3 regions of the Brevibacillus sp. HB1.1 genome follow, and region 1 is predicted to be linked to each of the others. Evidence: riboswitches for the same ligand, from Rfam matches in the RefSeq annotation. Region 1 holds a riboswitch; each other region holds the start of a gene.
What was found. A riboswitch is a leader RNA that binds a small molecule or an ion and turns the genes downstream of it on or off. The one in region 1 is predicted to bind S-adenosylmethionine.
Positions count from the first base shown of each region.

Region 2: linked by a shared signal. The riboswitch ahead of metH (methionine synthase) and the one ahead of metK (methionine adenosyltransferase) in region 1 are both predicted to bind S-adenosylmethionine.
Region 3: linked by a shared signal. The riboswitch ahead of HPY27_RS24480 (sugar ABC transporter substrate-binding protein) and the one ahead of metK (methionine adenosyltransferase) in region 1 are both predicted to bind S-adenosylmethionine.

Region 1 covers NZ_JABMIV010000004.1:89,140-91,413, forward strand. The annotation lists gene metK (methionine adenosyltransferase) at 1-1,076, opposite strand, end outside; SAM riboswitch class I at 1,209-1,310, opposite strand; gene HPY27_RS13035 (S8 family peptidase) at 1,372-2,274, opposite strand, start outside.
Region 2 covers NZ_JABMIV010000002.1:904,680-906,953, reverse strand. The annotation lists gene HPY27_RS09250 (YcdB/YcdC domain-containing protein) at 1-374, shown strand, start outside; gene HPY27_RS09245 (YjcZ family sporulation protein) at 442-549, opposite strand; SAM riboswitch class I at 763-864, shown strand; gene metH (methionine synthase) at 982-2,274, shown strand, end outside.
Region 3 covers NZ_JABMIV010000011.1:203,290-205,563, forward strand. The annotation lists gene HPY27_RS24475 (ATP-binding protein) at 1-742, opposite strand, end outside; SAM riboswitch class I at 945-1,064, shown strand; gene HPY27_RS24480 (sugar ABC transporter substrate-binding protein) at 1,161-2,180, shown strand; gene HPY27_RS24485 (sugar ABC transporter ATP-binding protein) at 2,274-2,274, shown strand, end outside.

The DNA.
Region 1 (2,274 bases):
TGCTTGATGATACCAGCAGGACGCAGGTCGAAGTGTTTGCGAACCAATTTCACCAGAGCTTCTTCGGAAATCGTACCTGTGCCGAATGTATCTACTGCAATAGAAACTGGTTGCGCTACACCAATTGCGTAAGCAACTTGTACTTCGCATTTGTCTGCGAGGCCAGCAGCCACGATGTTTTTCGCTACATAACGAGCTGCGTATGCACCGGAACGGTCAACTTTTGTCGGATCTTTACCGGAGAACGCACCGCCGCCATGACGAGCATAACCGCCGTAAGTATCTACGATGATTTTGCGGCCAGTCAAGCCAGCATCCCCTTGTGGTCCGCCAATTACGAAACGGCCAGTTGGGTTGATGAAGTATTTGGTTTCAGCGTCCAACAGTTCAGCTGGAACAACTGGTTTGATTACGTGTTCAACCAGATCTTGCTTGATTTGCTCCAGAGTTGTTTCAGGAGCATGTTGGGTAGAAATAACGATTGTATCGATACGAACTGGTTTGTCGCCATCGTACTCAACGGTTACTTGTGTTTTTCCGTCAGGACGGAGGTAAGCAAGTGTTCCGTTTTTACGTACTTCAGTCAGACGACGAGCCAATTGGTGGGACATGCTGATTGGAAGTGGCATCAGCTCAGGTGTTTCATTGCAAGCAAAACCAAACATCAAACCTTGGTCACCAGCACCAATTGCTTCGATCTCAGCGTCAGTCATTTTGCCTTCGCGTGCTTCCAATGCTTGGTCTACACCAAGTGCAATGTCAGCGGACTGCTCGCCAATTGCAGTAATAACACCGCAAGTGTCAGCGTCAAAACCGAATTTCGCACGGTCATAACCGATTTCACGAATGGTTTCACGAACGAGCTTTTGGATATCTACATAAGTGTTTGTAGTGATTTCTCCTGCTACGAGAACCAAACCAGTAGTTACGGAAGTTTCGCAAGCTACGCGAGCGTTTGGATCTTTGGACAGGATCGCATCCAAGATGGAGTCGGAAATTTGGTCACAAATTTTATCCGGATGTCCTTCGGTTACAGATTCGGATGTAAACAGACGACGACCTTTTTGCAAAGCCATGAGAAAATACCTCCTTTGACCTCATACAAATAGTGTGGTAGCCGAGTCAGGATTTTATCTACGTAAACGCAAATAAAAAACCCTTTCCATTTTTAGGAGGAAAAGGTTTGAGCGTTTTTTGCTTCCTTCATCCTCTTATCGGCCAGAACAGATGTCCGTTCTGCTGGTTAGCACCGCTCTAGATCGGTTGCCGGGCTTCATAGGGCCAGTCCCTCCGCCTGCTCTGGATAAGAGTATCCATTACGGATAATAGAATAATTGTTTTTTTCAGAGATGTCAATAGGAAAAATTTTACTTATATTTGATAGGCCTTGGAAAGTACCACTACTACCTCTGCGCGAGTTGCCCTTCCATTCGGTTTAAAGGAAGAACCGTAACCACTGAGCCAATTTCTAGATGTCAAAGCCTCAATGGCAGGAGAAGCCCAATGACTCGTTGGCACATCCTGATAATTCGAGGTACCACGGTTATACATTAAAACATCACGTGCCCGCGCGATCATGACCGCCATCTCTGCACGCGATATCGGCTGATCCGGCTTCATTTCATTCTTCGGGTACCCTTTCAAAATTCCTAATTGATAGGCTACACCTAGGTTGTGATACGCCCAGTGCCGCTTTTTCATATCCCGGAAGGTCGTGTTTCCTGTATAGGTAGTCGCTACCTTGGAACCGGTCGCACGCATCGATTTAAGCAGCATCGTCGCAAACTCTGCACGGGTCACTGCCTGATTCGGCTTGAACGAAGCATCATTGAATCCATTTACAATATCGCGAGAGCTAAGTCTGACGATCTCTGAGCGCGCCCAGTGGTCCGAAATATCGCGATAGCCCGCTATCAATTTCTGCTGCGTCACCGTGAGTCGGTACGAATCATATTTGAACGAAGTACCACTATTGAGACGTACATAGTATTTTCCTGGCTGCAAGCGCAAACCGATAACTTCATTCCCACTATTGGAAAGCTCGGCTACCTCGTTCGTCGAAGCAAGCGCATAGTTCATGTTTCGATCGCTGTAGAGTGCGAAACGAAAGCCACTATCCACAGGAATATACGGCGCTCGGAATGTCACATATGATTCGCTATTGACAGTAAATTGGAACCAGTCGGGATCAGCTGCTGTCGGAATTGTTCCTGACATCACTGTCCCACCGCTTAACGGAGACGCTTTTTGATAGGTATCATTCGGCTCATTGAA
Region 2 (2,274 bases), on a different contig from region 1:
ATCCTGTGTCATCGGGCGAATGGGAATTCAGATATCTCATGAGCAAGGATGGCATTCCAGTACAGGATCGCGGGCAAAAAGCGGCTTATTCAGTAACAGTCGATCCGTCTTCTGGCAAAGTGACAAAGTTTGAAAACTACAGAGAGACGCACGAGTTGGTGGAGCTTCCAGCATCCGACGAGATCGTCTCGAAAGACAAGGCTGTTGAGGCGTATTTACGCGTCATGCCTTTAAAGCTGGTCTATTTGAGGAGAGATGTGGATGGGCAAAAATTAGCTCAACCAAAGCTGGCGTATGTGCCGTGGAGTGACGAAAAGCTGGCGCTCAAATATATTACTCTGGATGCCGTGACAGGCAAGATCATCACCAAATAACAAGAAAAAAAGGCTATCCCGCAGCCATTCCTGATGGCTTTTGGGATAGCCTTTTTTAAACACTTATCTAACAGTCGTCACACGAACACCCAATAATTACCAACAGGATAAACAGCACGAGCACGATTGCGAAGCAGTCACCGAAGAATCCGTTTCCGCAGAATGATGTACTCATCTTTGTTTCCCCTCCTTTCCGTTATACTCCAGTCTATACACGAATGCGGATATTGGACTGGGCGGATGCCCAGCTTAGGCAAAAATGGGCGCGTAAGAGGAGAGGCTCAGTAAAAAATAGACAATTCACAATTGACGGGGAGACAAAGGTGGTGTTAAGATACTTGCAAACATTCAAGACATTTCGCAAAACAACTAAATGACAAGTGTACGACTCTTATCCAGAGAGGCAGAGGGACTGGCCTGATGAAGCCTCGGCAACCGGTAAAAATCCGGTGCCAATTCCAGCAAAGCTACGTGCTTTGAAAGATAAGAGGATGTCTCAGGCGTTTTCGTATCTGCTGACAAATCCTCTTCTTTCAAAGAAGAGGATTTTTTTTATTTACCCAATTACGGAGAATAAGCCGATGCAAGGTAGAAAAGGGGCACGTCAATGAAACCAACTTTTCGCGAACAACTTTCCCGGAAAATTCTGATTCTGGACGGTGCAATGGGCACCATGCTTCAACAGGCAAACCTGACTGCTGATGATTTCGGCGGTGAAGCCTATGATGGCTGTAATGAACTCCTGAACCTGACCAGACCAGATGTGATCCGTTCCATTCACGAGAAATATTTAGCGGCGGGCGCAGACATCGTCGAGACAAATACATTTGGTGCTGCTTCCATCGTTTTGGCTGAGTACGATGTGCCAGAAAAAGACCTTGAGATCAATATAGCCGCAGCCCGCTTGGCCAGAGAAGCGGTGGATGCCTATTCTACGGAGGAGTGGCCGCGTTTTGTAGCAGGTGCAATGGGACCTACGACCAAAACCCTTGCGTTGACAGGCGGTGTCACTTTCGAAGAACTGGTCGAGGCGTATTATCGTCAGGCAAAAGGTCTGATTCTTGGCGGCTCCGATGTTCTTCTATTGGAAACCTCGCAAGACACGTTAAACGTCAAGGCTGGCGGAATCGGGATTCGCAAAGCTTTTGAAGAGCTTGGACAGGAGCTCCCGGTGATGCTGTCAGGTACGATTGAGCCGATGGGCACAACGCTGGCTGGCCAAAACATCGAGGCGTTTTACATCTCCTTAGAGCATTTACAGCCAGTCTCCATTGGTCTGAACTGTGCGACAGGACCAGAGTTTATGCGTGATCATCTGCGGACACTGTCAGGAATTGCCCAATGTGCGGTTAGCTGTTATCCGAACGCAGGCTTGCCAGACGAGAACGGCCATTACCATGAAACGCCACAGGGACTTGCTTCGAAAATGCGGGCATTCGCTGATCAGGGCTGGATAAACGTCGCTGGCGGTTGCTGCGGAACAACGCCTGACCATATTCAAGCGATGGCAGAAGCATTGAAAGACTGCAAGCCGCGCAGTGCAGCTGTGGAACCGCTGAGCGCAGTCTCCGGGATCGAGGTTGTTTACGTCGAAGATGACAATCGTCCCTTGCTAGTAGGGGAGAGGACCAATGTCATCGGTTCCAAAAAATTCCGTGAAATGATTGCAGCTGGTCATTATGAAGAAGCATCTGATATTGCCCGAGCACAAGTGAAGCGCGGCGCACATGTCATCGATATATGCTTGGCTGACCCCGACCGTGATGAATACGAAGATATGGAAAAATTCCTACAGTTCATCGTGAAAAAAGTAAAAGCGCCCCTCATGATCGATTCGACAGATGCCAAGGTCATGGAGCTGGGACTTCGCTATTCGCAAGGGAAGGCCATCCTCAACTCG
Region 3 (2,274 bases), on a different contig from region 1:
GGATCTCGTCGAGACTGATGCGAATGTATTGATCGATTTTCACCAAATTTTCCGGGGATTCCTGTATTAATTTCAAAAAGCCTTTGACAGCTGTCAGCGGATTGCGAACCTCGTGTGCGAGCGATGCAGCAACATGGCTCATCGTCTGGATTTTTTCGTTTTGCGCGTGGCGAATAAACAGCTCCTTATCCGAAACACATTTGCTGAAAAGCGACATTAACAACCAGAGGCCGAAAAAGTTCTGAATAGGAATCACTATGGTGTAGTAAACGAGGTGTTGAGTTACATACGTGGGAAAAAAGTAATAAGTAGTCCCTAAAGCAACCGTAGAAAAAATCGCACTCGTCATAAAAAGATACAGTGTTTTCCGATAACTGGATTTGTAGTGTCGATACAAAAAGAGTGACAAGACAAAATTGACTGTAAGGATCAGCAGCGCAACCCATGTTCCTTCTCCACCTAGGTAGTACCGATAAACCAAGGCTTCAATCAGAAGGAGCAAGGCAATCTCGATTCCGCCATAAACCAGTCCGAAAAGAATGATGACATGTCGGATATCAAAGAACATGCCATTGGTGACGCTCGGGGCGAAGGTCATCGCGAGAAACATGCAGGCTGAGCTGGTGAAGACAATAAAGGAACGGCTGTAGTTCCTCATTTTGTCACGGTAATAGATGTTGAAAAACACAAACGGGATAATGGCGAAAAACCATTGAAGAATAACTTCTTTTAATAGACTCATGTAGCATCCCCATCGCAAATATTTGCTAGGCTTGTATCAATCTACGATAATTCGACAAGACACAACAAAATCCCTCTCGTTGTTACAGAACAAAATGGAATATTTATCAAGAAAATTCTTTCGGTAAACCTAGTTGACAGATAGGTAATTGCCAGATTATATTCTGTATATACTTATACAAACGTTCCGAAAATAGAAACTACTCTTATCAAGAGATGGCTGAGGGAATGGCCCTATGAAGCCCGGCAACCTAGCACGAGAGATTGTGTTCTTTCGAGCCAAGGTGCTAACTCCAACAGGTAGAATACCTGACAGATAAGAGGCGAGAATCTTGTCGATTTTTGTCCTCTTTCTCTGTGAAAGAGGATTTTTTGCTTTTATCATTTGTTTTCAAAGAGAAAAAGGGGGAACATTTGCGATGAAAAAGAAACTGGGATTACTGACTTCACTTATTGTGGCTGCGTCCGTTCTCGTTACGGCATGCGGCGGAGGAACAAGCACCGGAACCGGTAGCACGAACCAGTCAGGTGGGGAGAACGCGAAGAGAATCGCATTAATCATGCGTCAAAACGTAGGAACGTTCTCCGCACAATACATCAATGGCGTGAAGACAGAGGTGGAGAAAAACGGCGGTGAGTTGACCGTATTCAACGCGGATACCGATCTGGCAAAAATGGCGTCCAACCTCGATGCGGCTGTGAACCAAAAGTTTGATGGCATTCTGATCGACCATGGTACGGCAGAAGCGTTGCAGCAGGGTACGCAAAAGGCCGTGGATAAAAAAATTCCGGTTGTCCTGTTTGATACAGACATCAACATTCCGGGTGTGCCAGTTGTGGCGCAGGATGACAACAAGTTGGCAGAGCTGAGCCTGGAGAAGCTGGCTGCAGATACAAATGGCAAAGGCAGCATCGTAAAAATTTGGGTAGCTGGCTTTGCGCCTATGGAAAAACGCCAAGTGACGTATGAAGCTTTCCAGAAGAAATACCCGGACATCAAAGAGATTGCTGCATTCGGTTCTGCTACCAATAATACGGCACTCGATACACAAACGCAGATGGAAGCGATCTTGAAAAAGTATCCCAATAAAGGCGACATCACAGCAGTATGGGCGGCATGGGATGAATTTGCCAAAGGGGCGACACGTGCCATCCAGCAAGCAGGCCGTACGGAAATCAAAGTATACTCCATCGATTTGAGCGATGAGGATCTGCAAATGATCCAGGCGGAAAACTCTCCGTGGACAGCGACGGCAGCGGTAGACCCATCCAATATCGGGCGCATCCATGCCCAAACCGTGTTCCAAAAAATCAAAGGCGAGCAAGTGCCAGACAACGTGAAGCTGAATCCAGTGCTGGTGAAACAGGAAGACCTGCCGAAGGATAAGAAAGTAACGATGGGCGACCTGTCCCAATACGTACAAGATTGGGGCAAGTAAGAACCAAATTGACTTTTCCCGTTGATCTGTATCCGTCAACGGGATTTTTCCTTATAGAGGTTGGAACACGCAGGTAAACAGGAGGTGTGAAAAA